Regions from separate parts of the Streptomyces sp. NPDC048639 genome, predicted to be linked through region 3. Evidence: riboswitches for the same ligand, from Rfam matches in the RefSeq annotation. Region 3 holds a riboswitch; each other region holds the start of a gene.
What was found. A riboswitch is a leader RNA that binds a small molecule or an ion and turns the genes downstream of it on or off. The one in region 3 is predicted to bind cyclic di-AMP.
Positions count from the first base shown of each region.

Region 1 (6,510 bases), on a different contig from region 3:
GCCGCCCGTCGGCGTCGATGCGGTCGTAGCGCACGGTGGCGATGAACTCTCCGCCGACGATGGCCGCAAGGCCGACCCGGTCCACGTAGTCGTGGTGCGTGAACCGGTGCACGTCGCGATCGGAGAGGCGAGGGTACGGTGCAAAGAAGCGGTAGTACTTCGACTCGTCCGAGACCTGCTCGTAGTAGCTGACCAACCGCTGAGCGTCGTCCGGGGTGATGGGCCGGATCTGCGCGGTGCCCCCGTCGCGCAGCACGACGTCTGCTTCCCAGTGGGCCGGGTAGGCGTGTTCCGGCGTCGTCCCCATGGGGCCAGCGTACGGGCGAGGGGCGGAGCGGGGCACTCCGTGTGCCATGAGAGACTGAGCGCAAGCTGGTCTAGACAACCCCGTCGGACACACCTGTCACGACCCGAAGGGCAACACCATGGTTGAGCGCCGCGTCACCGTCGGCTGGGCCGAGGGCCTGCACGCCCGGCCTGCTTCGATCTTCGTCCGTGCGGCGACGGCCGCGGGTGTTCCCGTGACGATCGCCAAGGCCGACGGCAACCCGGTCAACGCCGCCTCGATGCTGGCGGTGCTCGGCCTCGGCGCCCAGGGTGGCGACGAGATCGTGCTCGCCTCCGACGCCGACGGCGCCGACATCGCGCTCGACCGCCTGGCCAAGCTCGTCTCCGAGGGTCTCGAAGAGCTCCCCGAGACCGTCTGACAGCGCGTCCCGGAGCCGCCCCCGAAATGCGGGAAGCTTCGGAGTAAACCGGCTCGAAGAACCGCGGTGGACCCTTACGGTCCCCGCGCTTCTTTCGTCAGCGAGCATTTTCCGCCGGCCGTTCCGAATTCGGTGCGGAATTCCCCGCACCTGTATACGGCAGCCCTGTTAATTCTGCGCACTCATTGTGTTGACGGCGTGTTTCGCGGTGCTCACACACACCGGGCGGCGCATCCGGTGGACCGCCAGCGAGCGCTCGGTGTGCACCGCCATGAGCGCCCGGGCCCGGTCCGCTTCTCCGCGCGCCACCGCGTCGGCGATCGCGGCGTGCTCGTCCCAGGAGTTCGTCGCGCCCACCGGCGCGGGCGCGTACATCCACGCGATCTTGCGGCGGACCTGGGTGAGCAGCGCCGCGAGGCTGGGGCTGCCGGAGGCCTGGGCCAGCGTCTCGTGGAACCAGCCTTCCAGCGACCGCAGATCCGCCACCTGTCCGTGCCGCGCCCGCTCCTGGCCCAGCCGTACGAGACCGCGCAACACCTTGAGGTGGGCGTCCGTACGGCGCTGTGCGGCGCGCGCGGCGCCCAGCGGCTCCAGCAGCGCGCGGATGTCGAGCAGGTCGGCGGCCTCCTGCTCGGAGGGCTCGGCGACGCAGGCCCCGGCGTGTCTGCGGGTGGTCACGAACCCTTCGGACTCCAGGGTGCGCAGGGCCTCGCGGACGGGGACGCGGGAGACGCCGTAGCGTCGCGCGAGGACCTCCTCGGTCAGCCTGCTGCCGGGCGGATGGATTCCGGCGACGATGTCGTCGCGAATCGCCCGGCACACCGCACGCGCCGGAATACGGCCGGCTGCCGGTGTCTCGCCGCTCACATCCGATCCCGCATGGCCGGACCTCCGCTGCAATTCCCGGGAAACACGTTCGACCGCGTTCATTCAAGAACTGTATGGCACAACGGAGGAATTTCCATCGGGCGGGACCCGGACATGGATATCTTTTGGCCTTTGCGCGGTCCCCGGCTCGGTCCGTTGCGCGGTCCCCGTTCCCTCCTGCCGCCGGCGGGACGGCAGGAGGGTCCGCGTCAGAGGCTCACAGGCTCAGGCCGTGCGAGCGCAGGTAGGCCACCGGGTCGATGTCGGAGCCGTAGTCGGGGGATGTGCGGGCCTCGAAGTGCAGATGCGGGCCCGTGGTGTTCCCGGTACTGCCCGAGAGGCCGATCTTCTCGCCCGGGGTGACGGTCCGGCCGACGGAGACATGGACCGCGGAGAGGTGGCCGTACTGCGTGTACGTGCCGTCCTTCATCTTGATCACGATGTTGTTGCCGTAACTGCCGCCCCAGCCGGCCTCGACGACGGTGCCGGCGCCCACCGAGCGCACGGTCGTCCCCGACGAGGCGTGGAAGTCCACACCGGTGTGGCTGCCGGAGGACCAGGCGCCACCGGCGGATCCGTACGAGGTGGAGACGTAGCTGCCTTCGACGGGCAGGACAAAGGCGTTGAGGCGCTTGCGCTCGGCCTCGCGGGCCGCGCGCTTCTTCTCGGCCTTGACCTCCGCCGCCCGCTTCTTCGCGGCGGCCTCGGCCTTGGCACGGGCCGCGGCCGCATCGGCCGCGTCCTGCTGTGCCTCGGCCTGGGCATCCACGGTGCGGGCGAGCGAGTCGTCCATGACGATCGCCTGGCGCAGACCGGTCTGTTCGGCATCGGGCGCGTGGCCCGGCGCGGCTGCGGACGCGGGACCGGCGGCCAGTGAGGTCACGATCCCGGTGGTGGCGAGGGTGGCTATGCCCGCAAGGCTCGCGCCGGAACGGGCGAGACGGCTGGGGCGGCGATAACGGTGCTTCCCGGTGGCACGGGTGAACGACGCCATGCGGCGGCGGTGCTCCTTTCCTTCCTTCTCGCCTACCGGGTTAGCTGACGGGTTCGGAGCAGGAAGGTCTCCTACGGGCCCCTCGCGGGAGGCGCCCGATTCACCCCAGGGACTGCGCGCCCTCCCGCGCCGGTGCGGCGCGCGACGAGCAAGGTGGGTCCCCGGCTCCCCTGGCTCGCGCCGTACGGGGACTCGGCGATGACTGCCCGGAGCCGCGGGTGCGGCAGGTGTACCGGCCGGACAGCCGGACCGACGCTAAACGGGACATCTGTCAATCGCCAAAGAAATCAGGGCGTTTGTAGTCGACACCACAAAGGAAACGGCAGACTCAATAACAAACCGGACATACATCGGTACCCCGGAGCCACTCCGGGCTCCGGGGTACCGATGCTGTACGCGGTCGGGCCTGACGGGGCATCAGCCGCTGTCAGGGACGCCGTCCGCCGATGCGTTCAGGGGCAGCCGCTGTTCAGGGCGTCAGCCGCTGACCACCTTCACCTCGCCGATGCCCAGAGCACGTACGGGCTCCTCGATCTCGGAGGCGTCGCCGACGAGGATCGTCACCAGGCGGTCCGACGGGAAGGCGCTGACGGCCGCCGCCGTGGCCTCGACCGTGCCGGTGTCGGCGAGCTGGGCGTACAACTGCGCCTGGTAGTCGTCCGGGAGGTGCTGCTCGACCTGGTCGGCGAAGGTGCCCGCGACCGCGGCCGCCGTCTCGTACTTGAGCGGGGCGACACCGACGAGGTTCTGCACGGCGGTGTCCCGCTCCGCGTCGGTGAGCCCCTCCGCGGCCAACGTGCGCAACACCTTCCAGGTGTCCTCCAGCGCCGGTCCGGTGGAGGCGGTGTCCACCGAGCCGCTGATGGCCAGCAGCGAGGCGCCCGTGCCGTCGGGGGCGGAGCGCAACACCTGGCCGAACGCCCGTACGCCGTAGGTGTATCCCTTCTCCTCGCGCAGCACCCGGTCGAGCCGGGAGGTGAGCGTGCCCCCGAGGCAGTAGACGCCGAGGACCTGGGCGGGCCACACGCGGTCGTGCCGGTCGGATCCGATCCGCCCGATCAGCAGCTGGGTCTGCACCGCGCCGGGGCGGTCCACGATGACGACACGGCCTGCGTCGTCGGCGGTCACCGGGGGGACGGGCCGGGCAGAGGCGGTGTTGCCGGTCCAGGCGCCGAGGGTGTCCCCGAGGACGGCAGCGAGGTCGATCCCGGTCAGGTCGCCGACGACCACGGCGGTGGCGGTGGCGGGGCGAACATGGGCCTCGTAGAAGGCGCGTACGGCCGCGGCGTCGACGCGCTCGACCGTCTCCTCGGTGCCCTGCCGCGGACGGGACATCCGGGACGCGGACGGGAACAGCTCCTTGGAGAGCTCCTTGGCCGCGCGGCGAGCCGGGTTGGCCTGCTCGTGCGGGATCTCGTCGAGCCGGTTGCGGACCAGCCGCTCGATCTCGCCGTCGGGGAACGCCGGGGCGCGCAGGGCGTCGGCCAGCAGCCCGAGGGCCTTCTCCAGCCGGGAGGCGGGGACCTCCAGGGAGACGCGGACGCCCGGGTGGTCGGCGTGGGCGTCGAGGGTGGCGCCGCAGCGCTCGAGCTCCGCGGCGAAGTCCTCCGCGGTGTGCTTGTCGGTGCCCTCGGACAGCGCCCGCGCCATGATCGTGGCGACGCCGTCCAGTCCGGTGGGCTCGGCGTCCAGCGGCGCGTCGAGGTTCATGTCCACCGCGACGACCTGCTGGCCGGGACGGTGACAGTGCAGCACGGTCAGGCCGTTGGGGAGCGTTGCGCGCTCGGGGGCCGGGAAGGCCCACGGCTTGGCGGTGCCGCCCTGGGGCTGCGGATGGAAGGTCATGGCGGGGGTGGCGTCGCTCACTGAGCCGCCTCCTGTCCTGCGTTGTCGTCGGCGGCCTGGCTGTCGGCGGATGCGTCGGCGGCGTCCCCGCCGCCCGCGGCGGGTCCGGTCGGCTCGTAGACCAGGACCGCGCGGTTGTCGGGGCGCAGTCGCGCGGCGGCCACGGCCTTGACCTCCTCGGGGGTGATCTCCAGCAGCCGGTCGACGGCGGTCAGCGCCAGCTTGGGGTCACCGAACAGGACCGCGTAGCGGCAGAGCTGGTCGGCGCGGCCGCCGACCGTGGCGAGCTGGTCCAGCCACTCGCGCTCGAGCTGCGCCTGGGCGCGCTCCATCTCCTCCGGCGTCGGCCCTTCCTCGGCGAAGCGGGCCAGCTCCTGGTCGACAGCTGCCTCGATGTCCGGGACCTCGACGCCGCCGGAGGTCTTCACGTCCAGCCAGCCGAGGGAGGGCGCACCTGCCAGCCTCAGCAGGCCGAAGCCCGCGGCCACGGCCGTACGGTCGCGGCGCACCAGGCGGTTGTGGAGGCGGGAGGACTCCCCGCCTCCGATGACGGTGAGGGCGATGTCGGCGGCGTCGGCCTCACGGGTGCCGTCGTGCGGAAGGCGGTAGGCCGACATCAGGGCGCGGGCCGGGACCTCCTCCTCGACGACCTCGCGGAGCTGCTCGCCGATGGTCTCGGGGAGGGAGCCGTCGCGCGGAGCCGGCTTGCCGTCATGGCCCGGGACGGTGCCGAAGTACTTCTCGACCCAGGCCAGGGTCTGGTCCGGGTCGATGTCGCCGACGATAGACAGCACCGCGTTGTTGGGCGCGTAGTACGTGCGGAAGAAGGCGCGCGCGTCCTCCAGCGAGGCGGCGTCCAGGTCGGCCATCGAGCCGATCGGGGTGTGGTGGTACGGGTGGCCCTCGGGGTAGACCATCGCCGTGAGCTTCTCGAAGGCGGTGCCGTAGGGGACGTTGTCGTAGCGCTGGCGGCGCTCGTTCTTCACGACGTCCCGCTGGTTCTCCATCCCCTCCTCGTCGAGCGCGGAGAGCAGGCTGCCCATGCGGTCGGCCTCCAGCCAGAGCGCGAGCTCGAGCTGGTGGGCGGGCATGGTCTCGAAGTAGTTGGTGCGCTCGAAGCTGGTGGTGCCGTTCAGGGAGCCGCCCGCGCCCTGGACGAGCTCGAAGTGGCCGTTGCCCTTGACCTGGCCGGAGCCCTGGAACATCAGGTGCTCGAAGAGGTGGGCCAGGCCGGTGCGGCCCTCGACCTCGTGGCGCGAGCCGACGTCGTACCAGAGGCAGACCGCGGCGACCGGGGTCAAGTGGTCCTCGGAGAGCACCACGCGCAGGCCGTTCGCCAGGCGGTGCTCTGTCGCTGTCAGGCCGCCGGAGCCGGCCTGTTGCGTGGCCGTGTGACCCATGGGCATGTACGTCCCTTCGATCGCGTGTGAGTGAAGGTGGTGAGCCTCCCCTGCCACTGTATGCAAGCACGCCGCCACCTGGCGAAGTTCCGGAACGGCGGGCCCGAAGCCCGGCGTTCCCGCACCCCGTGCCCGGGAAGGATGCCACCATTGGTCCCCTCGTGCCCGCCGGCCGGTCCGCGCTCCGGCGACTGCGGCATAATCGGGCGCTTCCCGGCGGTACCGGCCGTCGGAGACCCCTCGCCGAAGACCGGTCCCGGCAGTGCGCGCCGCCCTCGACCGGGTCGTGGGCGGCGCTGTCGGCGGGTGGGTCCACAATGGTCGGCGTCAGGATCGTCGGAACACCCCGCTCAGGCAGTTCTAAGGAGCAGTAGCCGCGATGGCCCGCCGTAGTACGAAGACCCCGCCGCCGGACGACTTCGAGGAGCGCATCCTCGACATCGACGTCGTCGACGAGATGCAGGGCTCCTTCCTCGAGTACGCCTACTCGGTCATCTACTCGCGCGCGCTGCCCGACGCCCGCGACGGCATGAAGCCGGTGCACCGCCGCATCGTCTACCAGATGAACGAGATGGGCCTGCGCCCCGACCGCGGCTACGTGAAGTGCGCACGCGTCGTCGGCGAGGTGATGGGAAAGCTGCACCCGCACGGCGACGCCTCCATCTACGACGCGCTGGTCCGTATGGCGCAGCCGTTC
Region 1 is NZ_JBICVP010000015.1:6,599-13,108, forward strand. Features, by position in the region: gene ACGFNH_RS31065 (GNAT family N-acetyltransferase) at 1-307, opposite strand, end outside; gene ACGFNH_RS31070 (HPr family phosphocarrier protein) at 426-707, shown strand; gene ACGFNH_RS31075 (GntR family transcriptional regulator) at 876-1,574, opposite strand; gene ACGFNH_RS31080 (M23 family metallopeptidase) at 1,792-2,568, opposite strand; cyclic di-AMP (ydaO/yuaA leader) riboswitch at 2,584-2,776, opposite strand; gene ACGFNH_RS31085 (M16 family metallopeptidase) at 3,046-4,413, opposite strand; gene ACGFNH_RS31090 (M16 family metallopeptidase) at 4,431-5,819, opposite strand; gene ACGFNH_RS31095 (DNA topoisomerase (ATP-hydrolyzing) subunit A) at 6,193-6,510, shown strand, end outside.
Region 1: another riboswitch for cyclic di-AMP. It lies ahead of ACGFNH_RS31080 (M23 family metallopeptidase); the one in region 3 lies ahead of ACGFNH_RS25855 (M23 family metallopeptidase).

Region 2 (6,510 bases), on a different contig from region 3:
CCGTGGCCGCGGTTCTGACGCTGCATCACGGCGTCGTCCCGCCCACCGTCGGATGCGAGGAGCCGGACGATTCCCTCGGCCTCGACGTGGTCACGGGCGCTCCGCGTCCCCTGCCGGAGTCCGGCGATGTCGCGCTGAGCAACTCCTTCGGATTCGGCGGGCACAACGCCGTCCTGGCCCTGCGCCGTACCCACCCCGCCTGACGGCCCCCGGCGGAGGGAAGGCCGCCGGAGGCATGTCACGGAAGCGCTGAGTACGGCTGCCCGTGTCGCGCAGGAGTCACCGTGTCGCGTACGAGGTCCGGCGTCCGTGGGCCCCGGCGCCTACGAGATCCCGTGCGCCTCCGCCCCGGCGCGTACGAGCCCAACTCCCGCGTCCCGGAAGGGCGTTCCAGGCTATGGGTGTTCCCCCAGGTCAGGGCCCTGGAAACGTCCCACCGTTCCGGATCGCCCCGCCCTCGTTGCCCGCGCCCGGTCCCCGCGCCGATGCTGATGTCGCTGCGCCGCCACAGGGGAGCGGCGCAGCGACATCAGCCATCGCAACGGGGGGATCCGTCATGTCCGTACACACCCGCCTCGGCAGGGCCTGCGCCGCAGCCGCAGGCATCGCCGCTCTTGGCGTCGCCGCCGGCGGCGTCACCGCCGCACCCGCGGTCGCGTCCTCGCAGTCCACAGATTCCGCGTCGACCGCACGCTCCGCGACCGCGTCCTCGCCGGGCTTCCTCGCGCCTCGCGAACTGCCGCCGCACCCTTCCTCGCCCTGGTACGCGGGGGCGGTGACGAGCGGGACCCCGGACCCGTTGCCGTTCTGCGTGGGCCAGGCCCTGCCGGGCGCCACGTCGCTGTACCGGGAGTTCTGGACCGAGTTCGACACCGGCGCCACACAGGTCACCGTCGTCGAGCGCGACACGGCACGAGCCAAGAGCCTGGCCGCACTGTGGAACAAGGCCGTCCAGGAGTGCGCCGACCGGACCGAACAGGAGGACCCCGATGTCACGGCCGAGTGGCGTGATTACGGGAACCTGGCCGTCGAGGAGGGCGCGCGGGTGCAGGGTGTGCACACCGCGCATGCCTGGGGCTCGTCCGACGTCCACCTGTTCGCGGTCGGGCGCGACGGCCGGACCGTCACCGTCGTCCACTGGGGAGAGATCGGCACGTTCGACGACGCCCCCGTGACGGCGTTCAAGCACACCACGCGCACGGCGGTGAACAAGCTCTGGTGACCGGCCCCCCAAAGCCGGGAGGATGCCTCAGATGCTGATGCCCTTGGCGCGCAGATACGCCAGCGGGTTGACGTCCGAGCCGTAGCCGGGTCCGGTCCGCACCTCGAAGTGCAGGTGCGGACCGGTGACGTTGCCGGTCGAGCCCGACCTGCCGATGCGCTGCCCGCCGTTCACCGGCTGGCCCGCACGCACGGAGAGCGCCGAAAGGTGCGCGTACTGGCTGTACTTGCCGTCCGCGTGCCGGATGACGACCTGGTAGCCGTAGCTGCCGCCCCAGCCCGCCTCCACCACCCGTCCACCCGCGACCGCGCGAACGGACGTGCCCGTGGGGACGGGGAAGTCCACGCCCGTGTGGTAGCCGCTGGACCAACTCGAACCGGAGGCGTGGTACGGGGTGCCGATCGCGGCGCTCGCGACCGGGCTCGCGAATCCGGATCCCGCGGACCCGGCGGACGGCGTCTTCCGTTCGGTCCGGTGCGTCCGCTCCTTGCGCTCGGTGCGCTCGGTGCGCTCCGTGCGCTGTGTGCCGGAGGACTCCGGGTGCTTCCGGGTCTCCTCATGAGCCTTGCCGGGCTGCTTCTTCGGCTGCCCCTGCCCCCGCTCCGCGCTCTTCGGCTTCGCGGACTTCTCCGGCTGCCCCGCCTTGTCGGTCCGTTGCGCGGGCCCGGCCTTCCGGCCGATGACGAGCTTCTGCCCGGGGACGATGAGGTCCGGATCGTCGCCGATGACGCGGCGGTTGTCCTCGTAGATCCGCTCCCAGCCGCCGTCCACGTCCCGCACGCGCGCTATGGCGAAGAGCGTGTCTCCGCTCGCGACGGTGTACGACTCGGGTCTGACGCGGTCGTGGCGCTCGGTGGGCGCTTTGCGCGATACCTGCGGTTGGGTGTGCGCGGTGGTGCCCGGCGCCTCGCTCCCCCGCGTCAGACCGGCCTTGCCCGAACACGCGGGCCAGGCCCCGGGCCCCTGTCCGGAGAGGACCTTCTCGGCTATGGCGATCTGCTGGTCCTTCGTCGCGAGGTCGGCGCGCGACGCGTAGGCCGTACCGCCGTACTCCTCCCACGTGGACTGGGTGAACTGCAGCCCGCCGTAGAAGCCGTTGCCGGTGTTGATGCCCCAGTTGCCGGTGCTCTCGCACTCCGCGACCTTGTCCCAGGTGTCGACGGGCGCGGCCTCGGCACCTGAGACGCCGACTAACGGCATGGCTATCCCCGCGCCGCCTGCGGTGACCGTCAGAGATGCCTGGGAGATGCGGTTCGGCTGGTACTTGCGATGGCGGCCGTGTGCGGGCATAGGGCGTTTTCCTCTCCTGCTGCGGGGCGCGCCAAGATTAAGCGGGCATTCCGCATGCCACAAGAGAGCCTCGTTTACTGGAAGATCGGAATCCGGAACGCTGGAAGGAATCGCTGTCATGCCACGGCCATGAATAATCACTTCCGTTTCACCGGCAACCGGTTCACCGGTTCACACCGGACTACACCACGGAGGACACCATGCCGAATCCCGTCCCGTCGGTCGCCGAACTCGCCGCGCTCTACGGCCTGGAGCCACTGCCCCTGGAGGGCGGGCTCTTCCGGCAGACATGGGCAGGCCCCGGAGAACCCGGCCAACACCCCTCGGGAACGGCGATCCTCTTTCTGATGTCCGCCGAGAACGACCTCTTCTCGGCCATGCACCGGCTGCCGCGCGACGAGGTCTGGCACTTCTACCTGGGGGACCCGGTGGAGCTGCTGCTCCTGGAGCCGGGCGGCGCGTCGCGCGTGGAGGTGCTCGGCCAGGACGTACGCGCCGGGCAGCACGTCCAGTTCACCGTTCCGGGCCGGACGTGGATGGGGGCGCGTGTCCGCGGCGGCGGCAGCCACGCGCTCATCGGATGCACCATGGCGCCGGGGTTCCTCCCGTCCGACTACGAAGACGGCGATGCGGACGACCTGGCCGCGCGATACCCGGAACACGGCCGGATGATCAGGGCCCTGTGCCGCACGGCGTGACCTCCGCCCGCTCCCTTGACCGATCTTTCCCGCACCAGGACAGAAGCGAGGCGCCGGTTCCCCGTCGTCACGGGGAACCGGCGCCTCATCGAGTCAGGAGGGAAGACTCCGTAGCCGTTCGAGTCGTTCGCGCGTCAGATCGTCAGATCTTGACGCCGTGGTCGCGCAGGTACGCGATCGGGTCGATGTCCGAGCCGTAGTCCGGACCGGTGCGGACCTCGAAGTGGAGGTGCGGACCGGAGGAGTTGCCGGTGGAGCCGGACAGGCCGATCTGCTGGCCGCCGGTCACGGACTGGCCCGCCGAGACGGACAGCGAGGACAGGTGGGCGTACTGGCTGTACTTGCCGTCCGCGTGGCGGATGACGACCTCGTTGCCGTAGCTGCCGCCCCAGCCCGCGGAGACGACCTCGCCCGCACCGATGGACTTGACGGTCGTACCGGTCCCGGCACGGAAGTCCGCGCCGGTGTGGTAGCCGCTGGACCAGGAACTGCCCGACTGGTGGTACGGGGTGCCGAGCGTCAGGTTGTCGACCGGGGCGGTGAAGCCGTCGGCGCTCTTGCCGGCCGCGGGCTTGGCGGCCGGCTTGGCCTCCTGCTTCGGCGCCTGGGCCTTGGGCGCGGCGTGCTTCGAGCCCTGCTTCTTCCAGCCTTCGTGCTTCTGCCCGGCCTCGGCCTTGCCGCCGCCCAGGCTGAGCTTCTGGCCCGGGTGGATCAGGTTCGGGTTCTCGCCGACGACCTGGCGGTTGTCCTGGTAGACCTGCTTCCAGCCGCCATCGACGTGCTTGGACGTGGCGATCTTGTAGAGCGAGTCGCCCTTGACGACCGTGTAGGCCTCGCCCTTGCCGTGGCGCTTCTCGCCACGGTCGGCACGGTCCTTGGCGGCCGGGGCCGGCTTGGTCTCGGCCTTCTCGCCGGCGGCGGGGGCCTCGGGGGCCGGACCACCCTTGGCCAGACCGGCCTTCGGGCCGCAGACCGGCCAGGCGCCGGGGCCCTGGCCGTCGAGCACCTTCTCGGCGACGGCTATCTGCTCGGCCTTGCTCGCGTGGTCGGCGCGGTCGGCGTACTGGCTGCCGCCGAAGGCGTCCCACGTGCTCTGCGTGAACTGGAGGCCTCCGTAGAAGCCATTTCCGGTGTTGATGCTCCAGTTGCCGTTGCTCTCGCACTCGGCGACCTTGTCCCAGGTGCCGACGGGGGCAGCGTTCGCGCTGCCGGCGCCGATGAAGGACAGACCGATACCGGCACCGCCCGCGGCGGCGACGAACGTGGCGCGAGTGATCCGGTTGGGCTTGAAGCGGCGGTGACGTCCGCGTGCAGACATAGGGTTCTTCCTCTCCTACGCCTGCGAGGTGAGCTGTCGGGTTCGGGCTGGAGTTGCCCGGCCGTGCCTTCACGCAGCTACGAGCGTTTCGGCACGTCTTCACCCCAAGCCGGACCACATCGATGGCGGTACGGCACTTACCTTGGGTCCCCCGCTCCTGCCGTGGGTGCGTTGTCGTTTCTCCCACCACCGGCGGCAGGACTCGGCGCTCCGGCAGATGGGCGCCCGCCCTTTCGATGGGCAGGCAGCCGAAAAATAAACACATCCATTTCTTCGCCACAAGTGCCCTGCATTTGTCTGAATCGCCGGGGGACAGATCGACTTGCTATTGCGTCACGCTGCGCTGCCGATCTTTGCCCCACAGCAAAGGCGATTACTACTGAACGACTCTCACAAGAGGCAGCCGGTAACCAAGTTGAAGGAATTCGGGCCCTTCGAGTGCTGGAGGTCACATTCATGGCGAAGCATCTGTGAGATGTGTCACCGCACGGCCAATTGTCCGTTTTGGCGGTTGAATTCATTTTTGCTGTAATGCGGTCCTGAAACACCCCTTTACTGCACCCGGGTCGGTCCGGCGAAACGGATGATTCTGGACCAAGCGCCCGAAGTGTTTCCCGACGTCCGCCCCATTCGCGCATATCGTGAGCAACCCCGGTCGCGGAACGTGCGGAGTCGCAGTGCAGAGAACGGACGCGTTGGAGGGCACCGCCTCGCCGGTGCCGCACGAAGCGGGTGCGAGCGACGCCCCCAGGACCGGCCGCAGACCTCCGGGCCGGCCCCCCTGGCCGGCCGCCACCGCCGTCGTAATGGGACTCGCCCTCGCGGCCGCGGTCGCCACCGGCGCGATCGGGCAGCCGGACCCCGGAGCCTTGGGCGCCTGGCGTACGGTCTGCATCGCGATCGTGGTGCAGGCCCTGCCGTTCCTGCTGCTGGGCACCGTCATCTCGGGGGCCATCAACGCCTTCGTGCCCGCGCGGGTCTTCGCACGGGCGCTGCCGAAGCGGCCCGCGCTCGCCGTCCCCGTGGCCAGCGCCGCCGGGGTCGTCCTGCCCGGGTGCGAGTGCGCCTCCGTACCGGTGGCGGGGAGCCTGATCCGGCGCGGGGTCGCACCGGCGGCCGCGTTCGCCTTTCTCCTCTCGGCCCCCGCGGTGAACCCGATCGTGCTCGCGTCCACGGCCGTCGCCTTCCCCGGCGCACCCGAGATGGTGGCGGCCCGGCTGCTCGCCTCGCTCGCGACCTCGGTCGTGATGGGCTGGCTGTGGATCCGCCTCGGCCGGGAGGAGTGGCTGCGGCTGCCGGCCCACCGCACGGGACACACCCCGGGGCACGGCCGGTGGGAGGAGTTCCGGCTCGGCTTCCAGCACGACTTCCTCCACGCCGGAGGGTTTCTGGTGGTCGGTGCGATGGCGGCGGCGACGTTCAACGTCGCGGTCCCGAGGTCCGTCCTGGACACATTCGCCGGGTCGCCCTGGCTCTCGGTGCTCTTCCTGGCCGCACTGGCGATCGTGCTCGCCGTCTGCTCGGAGGCCGACGCCTTCGTCGCCGCCTCCCTCACCGGCTTCTCTCCCACCGCGCGGCTGGCGTTCATGGTGGTCGGGCCGATGGTGGATGTGAAGCTCATCGCCCTGCAGTCGGGCACCTTCGGGCGCGCCTTCGCCGTCCGGTTCTCGGCGGCGACCACAGTGGTGGCCGTCGCCTCCAGCGCACTCGTCGGGTGGTGGATGCTATGAGACGCAATGTCCAGATTCTTCTCCTGCTGCTGTCGGGCGCCGGGCTGCTGCACATCGCGCTCTTCAGCGAGGTGTATCTGCGCTACGTGAAAGACGGCCTGCGACCTCTGCTGATCGTCTCGGGCGTGCTGCTGGTCGCCCTGGGCATGGTGGGGGCGGCGCGCGACGGCTTCCCCTTCGCCGGGCCGGCCGCCGAACCCGCAGGCGGTGCCCATGAAGACCACGGCGAGCACGAACCGGACGGCGGCCAGG
Region 2 is NZ_JBICVP010000002.1:65,488-71,997, forward strand. Features, by position in the region: gene ACGFNH_RS04610 (beta-ketoacyl-[acyl-carrier-protein] synthase family protein) at 1-203, shown strand, start outside; gene ACGFNH_RS04615 (hypothetical protein) at 557-1,222, shown strand; gene ACGFNH_RS04620 (transglycosylase family protein) at 1,250-2,512, opposite strand; gene ACGFNH_RS04625 (cupin domain-containing protein) at 2,713-3,210, shown strand; gene ACGFNH_RS04630 (transglycosylase family protein) at 3,353-4,528, opposite strand; cyclic di-AMP (ydaO/yuaA leader) riboswitch at 4,534-4,707, opposite strand; gene ACGFNH_RS04635 (permease) at 5,335-6,258, shown strand; gene ACGFNH_RS04640 (TIGR03943 family putative permease subunit) at 6,255-6,510, shown strand, end outside.
Region 2: another riboswitch for cyclic di-AMP. It lies ahead of ACGFNH_RS04630 (transglycosylase family protein); the one in region 3 lies ahead of ACGFNH_RS25855 (M23 family metallopeptidase).

Region 3 (6,510 bases):
ACCTCGACGCCCTCTTCGACGGGCTCCCGGTCGTCCTGGAGATCGGCTTCGGCATGGGCGAGGCCACAGCCGCGATGGCAGCCGCCGACCCGGGCACGGGCATCCTCGCGGCGGATGTGCACACCCCCGGCCAGGGCAATCTGCTCGGTCTCGCCGAACGGAACGGGTTGTCCAACGTCCGCGTCGCCAACGGTGACGCGATCATCCTTCTCCGCGAGATGATCGAGCCCGGCGTGCTCGCCGGGCTGCGCGTCTACTTCCCCGACCCCTGGCCGAAGAAGCGCCACCAGAAGCGGCGGCTGATCCAGCCCGAGTTCGTCGAGCTGGCCGCCTCCCGGTTGCGGTCCGGTGCGCCGGTGCACTGCGCGACCGACTGGGAGCCGTACGCCGAGCAGATGCTGGACGTGCTGTCGGCCGATCCCGAGCTGGAGAACACCCGGCCGGACGGCGGCTTTGCGCCCCGTCCGAGCTTCCGGCCGCTCACGAAGTTCGAGAACGCGGGCCTCGGCAAGGGGCATGTGGTGCACGACCTGCTGTTCGTACGACGCTGAGGCCGGCACGCGCGGACGGGTCCGGCCGCACGCAGGGACCGAACCTCGATACGCCGTCGCACCGTGCTCCGCCCCTCGTTAGGGTCGACTGGTGCATCCGTCCCCGTTCCCGCAGCAGCCACAGCAACCGCCCGTCCCGGTGTACGAACCGCAGCCGCGGTTCCACGCCGTACCGGACCGCGCCAACTGGCGTTACCGCCCGCGGCGGGCCTTCCGGCACAGCAAGGCGCTGCGCTTCGGCACGGTGATCACACTGCTCGCGCTCTGCGGCCTGGTCATCCTCGCCCTGGTGCGCGAACAGACCGGTACGGAGGGCTTCCTGGCGGGTCTGGGGCTGGCCGTCCTGCCCGTGCCGCTGATGATCGCCGCCTTCCGCTGGCTGGACCGGGTCGAGCCCGAGCCGTGGCGGAACCTGGCCTTCGCGTTCGCCTGGGGCGCGTGCGCCGCGACTCTCATGGCGATCATCGCCAACGGTTTCGCGACCGACTGGATAGCCACCCGTGTCGAGCCCTCGTCCCCGACGGAGGCGCAGACCTGGGGCGCCACGGTCATCGCCCCGGTGGTGGAGGAGAGCGCGAAGGGCGCCGCGCTGCTGCTGCTCTTCGTCTTCCGCCGCCGCGACTTCGACGGCATCGTCGACGGTGTCGTCATCGCCGGGATCACCGCGACGGGCTTCGCCTTCACCGAGAACATCCTCTATCTCGGCAACGCCTTCGGAGAGGACCAGGCCCTCGGGTCCTCCGGGATCCAGTCGGTGACCGCGGCGACGTTCTTCATCCGCATCGTCATGTCGCCGTTCGCGCACCCGCTGTTCACGGCGCTGACCGGGATCGGCTTCGGCATCGCCGCGCTGGCCACGACGCGGCAGCGGGGGCGGCGTGTGCTGGTGCCCCTCGCGGGCCTGCTCACGGCGATCGTGCTGCACGCGGTGTGGAACGGCTCGGCCACCGTCGGCGGCCTCGGCTTCATCGCCGTCTACGGCATGTTCATGGTCCCGGTGTTCGGGCTGCTCATCTGGCTGGTGATCTGGTCGCGCGGCAGCGAGCTGAGGACCGTACGCGGTCAGCTCCCCGCGTACGTGGCGGCCGGCTGGCTGCAGCCGCCGGAGCCGCAGGCGCTGTCGTCGATGCGGGCCCGCTCGCTCGCGCGGAGCGTGGCGCGGCGCCACCACGGGAAGGACGCGGCCCGGGCCGTCGCGGAGTACGAGTCCTTCGCCACCACACTCGCGTTCCTGCGGCAGCGGGCGCACCGGGGGACGGCGGGGGCGGACTTCGTCGCGCGGGAGCAGGAGCTGCTGCACCACCTCTGGCAGCGCAAGGACGTGGCCCAACCCGCCCTGGCCCACGCCGCCTTGATCACCGCACCGCCGCGGGTCCCGCCGCAGTGGGGGCCGCACGGCCGTCCGGCGTACGGGCCGGGCATGCCGCCGCCGTACGGCCAGGGGCACGGGCACGCGGTGCCCCCGCAGCACGGTCCGGGCCATGGTCCCGCGGCTCCCCCGCCGCACGGCCAAGGGCAGTACGGTCAAGGCCCGCACGGCCAGGGGCAGTACGGACAAGGGCAGTACGGCCAGGGGCACGCTGCGCCGACCGACTTCCGCCCCCCGTACGGAGCGTGACCCGCTACGCCGACGCCGCGTCCAGGGCGGCCGACTCCGCGTCGGTCAATAGGAAGTCCGCGACCGCGAGCAGGGCGGGGAGCTGTTCCGGGGTACGGGCGCTGGCGATCGGGGAGGCCACCGTCGGCCGGCGCGCGAGCCAGGCGAGGGCGACCGTGGCGACCTGCACGCCCCGCGCCTGCGCGATGGTGTCGAGCGCCGCCAGCACGCGCCGCCCGCGCTCGGTCTCCAGGTGCGGGCCGGCCCGCCGGGCCCGTGCGCTGTCGACCTCGGCACCCGGCCGGTACTTGCCGGTGAGGAAACCGGCGGCGAGCGCGAAGTACGGGACGGCGGCCAGGCCGTGGTGGGCCGCGAGCTCCGCGGGAGCGCCCTCGTAGGTGTCGCGCGAGACGAGGTTGTAGTGCGGCTGCACCGCCGCGTACGCCGCCAGGCCCTCGCGCTGTGCGAAGGCGAGCGATGCCTCGAGCCGCTCGGGGGAGATGTTGGAGGCCCCCAACTGCCGGACCTTGCCCTCCCGTACGAGCTGGTCGAGCGTGGTGACGATCTCCTCGACGGGGACGGTCGGGTCGTCGAAGTGGGTGTAGTAGAGATCGATGCGGTCGGTCCGCAGACGGCGCAGTGAGGCTTCCGCCGCTGCCTTGAGGGTCTTCGCCCGCAGGCCCATGAACTCCGGGTGCCGGCCCGCCTTGGTCGCGATCACGACCTCCTGGCGGTTGCCGCGTGCCGCCAGCCAGTTGCCGATGACGGTTTCGGACTCGCCACCGGCATTGCCCTCGACCGCGGCCGTGTAGACGTCGGCGGTGTCGATGAAGTTGCCGCCCGCTGCCGCGTAGGCGTCCAGCACCGCGTGCGACTGCTGCTCGTCGGCCGTCCAGCCGAAGACATTGCCGCCGAGGCAGAGGGGGTGGACGGTCAGATCACCGATGATCCTGCTGTTGTCGGCCATGCGGCAACCCAACGCTCCCCGGGGCACGGCTATTCCGCCATGGCAAAGGGCTCGGATGCGCGAACGGTCCGGTGCGCGAAGGGTCCAGGTGCACGAAACGGTCCAGGTGCACGAACGGGCGCGGCGAGCGAGGCGCGGCGAGCGACGCGGGTACGCAAGGCCGCGGGCATACCGGCAGCCCCGGTGCCAGGGGGGAGGAAACACCGGGGCTGGCGGCGAACGCGGTGGGGGTGGCCGACCGGTGGACGGACGGCCTCAGGACGGTCGCGCCGGAGCGGCGCGAGAGGGGTGTGGTGCGGGTCTAGAGCGCCATGCCCTTGCCGCGCAGCCAGCCGGCCGGGTCGATCGGGTCGCCGCCGCCCGGACGGACCTCCAAGTGGAGGTGGGCCCCGGTGACATTGCCCGTGGCGCCGACGCGGCCGATCGTCTCGCCGGTCGTCACCTTCCCGGACGTCTTGGTCATCGAGGACAGGTGGCAGTACCAGACCTCGGTGCCGTCGTCGAGGGTGAGGATGATCCGGTAGCCGTAGGAACCGGCCCAGCCGGCCTCCGTGATCGTGCCGCCGTGCACCGCCTTGGCGGGGGTACCGGTGGGGGCGGCGAAGTCCAGCCCGGTGTGGTCGTTGGCCCACATGGAGCCGGCCTCGCCGAAGCCCGCGGTCAGCGTGTACGAGGCGACGGGGAGGGTGAACTGCTTGGCCAGCTTGGCCAGTCGCTCGGCCTCGGCCTTGCGCGCGGCCTCGGCCTTCGCCTTGCGCTCGGCGGCGGCCTTGGCGTCCGCGGCCTTCTCCTTGGCCTCGGCGACCTCCTCGGCGGCCTTCTTCGCGGCTGCCTTCTCGGCCGCCTCGCGCTGCGCGGTCTCCGCCGCGCCCTGCTGCTGCTCGGCCTGGCGCATGATGCGGGCGCGCAGCGCCTCGCCCGCGCCGGTGCCGTTGGCGGCCTCGGTGTCGGTGAGTCCCGCGGTGGAGAGCGGGGTGGTGGCTCCGGCGGGGGCGTCGTCGTCGGCCACCAGGGAGCCGATGCCCGGCAGGGACTTGGCGTCCGGGAGCTGGTCGGTGATGCCGAGATCCGGCATGGAGATGGCGGCCGGGGGCTTGTCCTGGGCGGTGGCCATGCCACCGGCGCCGACGGCCGCGAACATACCGACCCCGAGGACGGCACCGCTGCGGGCCATGCCGCCACCGCGCTGCTTGCTGACGCGGTGCTTGCCGCGCGCGGGAGCAAGGGAGTCGGCCGTCGGGTTCCACTCGCCGGTACCGGCGGCCGGGGACTCCTCGCCGAACTCACCGAATCCGCCGGGACCATGGGCGGCGGGGGGTTCGTACAAGGGCTCGGGGGCAGGCCTGTTGGACGCCACTCGGGCGCTCTCCTTTCCTTCCTTCTCGCCTACCGGGTTAGCTGACGGGTTCGGAGCAGGAAGGTCTCCTACGAGCGCCTTTGGGAAAGGTGCCCGATTCACCCCAAGAGTTTGGTTCCCCGGTTCCCTTGGTGCAGTTGGTGCGGATGCTGCGGGTGATGCTGGTGGTGCGGGATTCGGCGTAGGCGCACGGTGCCACCTCTTGTGGCGGCTGGGACGACCGCGCTGCGTTATCGAACGTTAATAGACCGCGGGACCTGTTTCCAAGCTGTTCCGTGTGATCGTTAACGAAATCCGTGGGGGCAAATCGGTACATGGTCCAGGAAAATCGGGCGAGTTGACCTCACGCCCGACAACCCCCCATAGCTGACTGTTCGTCAGTTGTTATGCGGAGCGATGCGATCCGGTTACGGACCGTGGCCTTCGGGTCGTGCCACCGCGAGCAGCGCCATGTCATCCGGTGCCTCGCCCGCCGCATGACGGCGAACGTCCGCCACGAGCGCGTCGAGGAGCGTGCCGGGATCGGGGAAATGCATGCCGCGCAGCCGCTCCACCGGGTCGTAGAAGACGCCGCGGGCATTGCGCGCCTCGGTCACCCCGTCGGTGAACAGCAGCAGCGTCGCCCCGCCGGGGAACGCCAACTCCTGGACCAGGTCCGGCCACACGCCCAGGTCGTCCATGCCGAGCGGCAGTGCGGGCACCTTCGGTTCGACACCCCTCAGACCGCCGTCCTCGTAGAGCAGCAGCGGTGGTGGGTGGCCGCGGTTGAGCAGCCGCAGCGTGCCCGCGCCTGCCGGGTCATCGACGCCGTGCACCTCGGCGAGGACGACCGTGGTGAAGCCCTCGAACAGGTCCGGCCCCGCACCCCGGGCACTCTCCCGGTGCAGCGCCCACTCCAGCCGCCGGGCCACCGCCTCCAGCGTCGGCTCCTGCTCGGCGGCCTCCCGGAACGAGCCGATGAGGATCGCCACCGCCTCGACGGCATCCAGTCCCTTGCCCCGCACGTCCCCGACGACCAGGCGCACGCCGTACGGGGTGTCCTGCACGGCGTAGAGGTCGCCGCCGATGCTGGCCTCGGCGTGCGCGGCCTCGTAGCGCGCGGCGACATGGAAGCCCCCGATCCGCTCGGCGGGGTCGGGCAGGACGGCGCGCTGGGCCGCCTCCGCGATGGTGCGCGCCGAGGCGAGGCGCAGGTCGCCCCGGCGTACGACGCGATTGATGAGCAGGGCGAGGACGGCGACCGTGAAGACGGTGACCAGCTCGGTGACCGACTCGATGTCGGTGAGCCGGATGTCGTACAGCCGCAGCGCGAGCACGGTGAGCACGCTCGCGCCGCCCGTGAGGGCGGTGACACCGAGCGAGAAGAACGGGGCGGCCACCAGCGGGGCCGCCGAGAAGAACGGGGAGCCGGTGAAGCGGGGCGGCGTCATGAGGTCGAATATCGCGCCGCCGATGATCAGCAGAGCCGGGATCCAGCGGATGACCCGGGCACTGGGCCGACGGGCTCCACCGAGGCGGCGAGGTCCCTCGACGTGCGTCCCCACCTGCTGACTCCTGCCCATCCGTGAGGGCCGACGCTGCGGCGTGTCCGCGAGCGCGCCCCTTCCACCCTGGCCGGGGGAGGCGCCGCGCGCGAATCGGGGGTCCCGCACCGCTCGCTGCCGGCCCGGCGCACGCACGGCACGGGAAAGGCATCGGAAAGACGATGTAAAGGTGCAGTAAAGGGCGTAAGCCACAAAATTGCGCCTTTGGAGTTAACTTCGTAGGTATGGACACCGCAGCGAAGCCTTGGGCGGGTCGCATCCTGCTCGCACCGGTACTGGCGGTACTCGCCGCCGCCCTCGTACTGGTGGCCGTCATGGCCCCCGGGGCGCGGGCCGCGGACGGGCTCGACAGCGCCGCCGACGCCCTGAGAAAGGGCCCCGTCTACGTCGATCCGCGGGCCAGGGACCAGCTCCCTCCGTCGGCCGCGGACGCCCTGGCGGACAAGATCAAGAAGGCGGACAAGCCGGTGATGGTCGTCGTGCTCCCCGCCACC
Region 3 is NZ_JBICVP010000009.1:404,339-410,848, reverse strand. Features, by position in the region: gene trmB (tRNA (guanosine(46)-N7)-methyltransferase TrmB) at 1-551, shown strand, start outside; gene ACGFNH_RS25865 (PrsW family intramembrane metalloprotease) at 643-2,169, shown strand; gene ACGFNH_RS25860 (aldo/keto reductase) at 2,174-3,115, opposite strand; gene ACGFNH_RS25855 (M23 family metallopeptidase) at 3,417-4,472, opposite strand; cyclic di-AMP (ydaO/yuaA leader) riboswitch at 4,484-4,625, opposite strand; gene ACGFNH_RS25850 (PP2C family protein-serine/threonine phosphatase) at 4,880-6,034, opposite strand; gene ACGFNH_RS25845 (hypothetical protein) at 6,241-6,510, shown strand, end outside.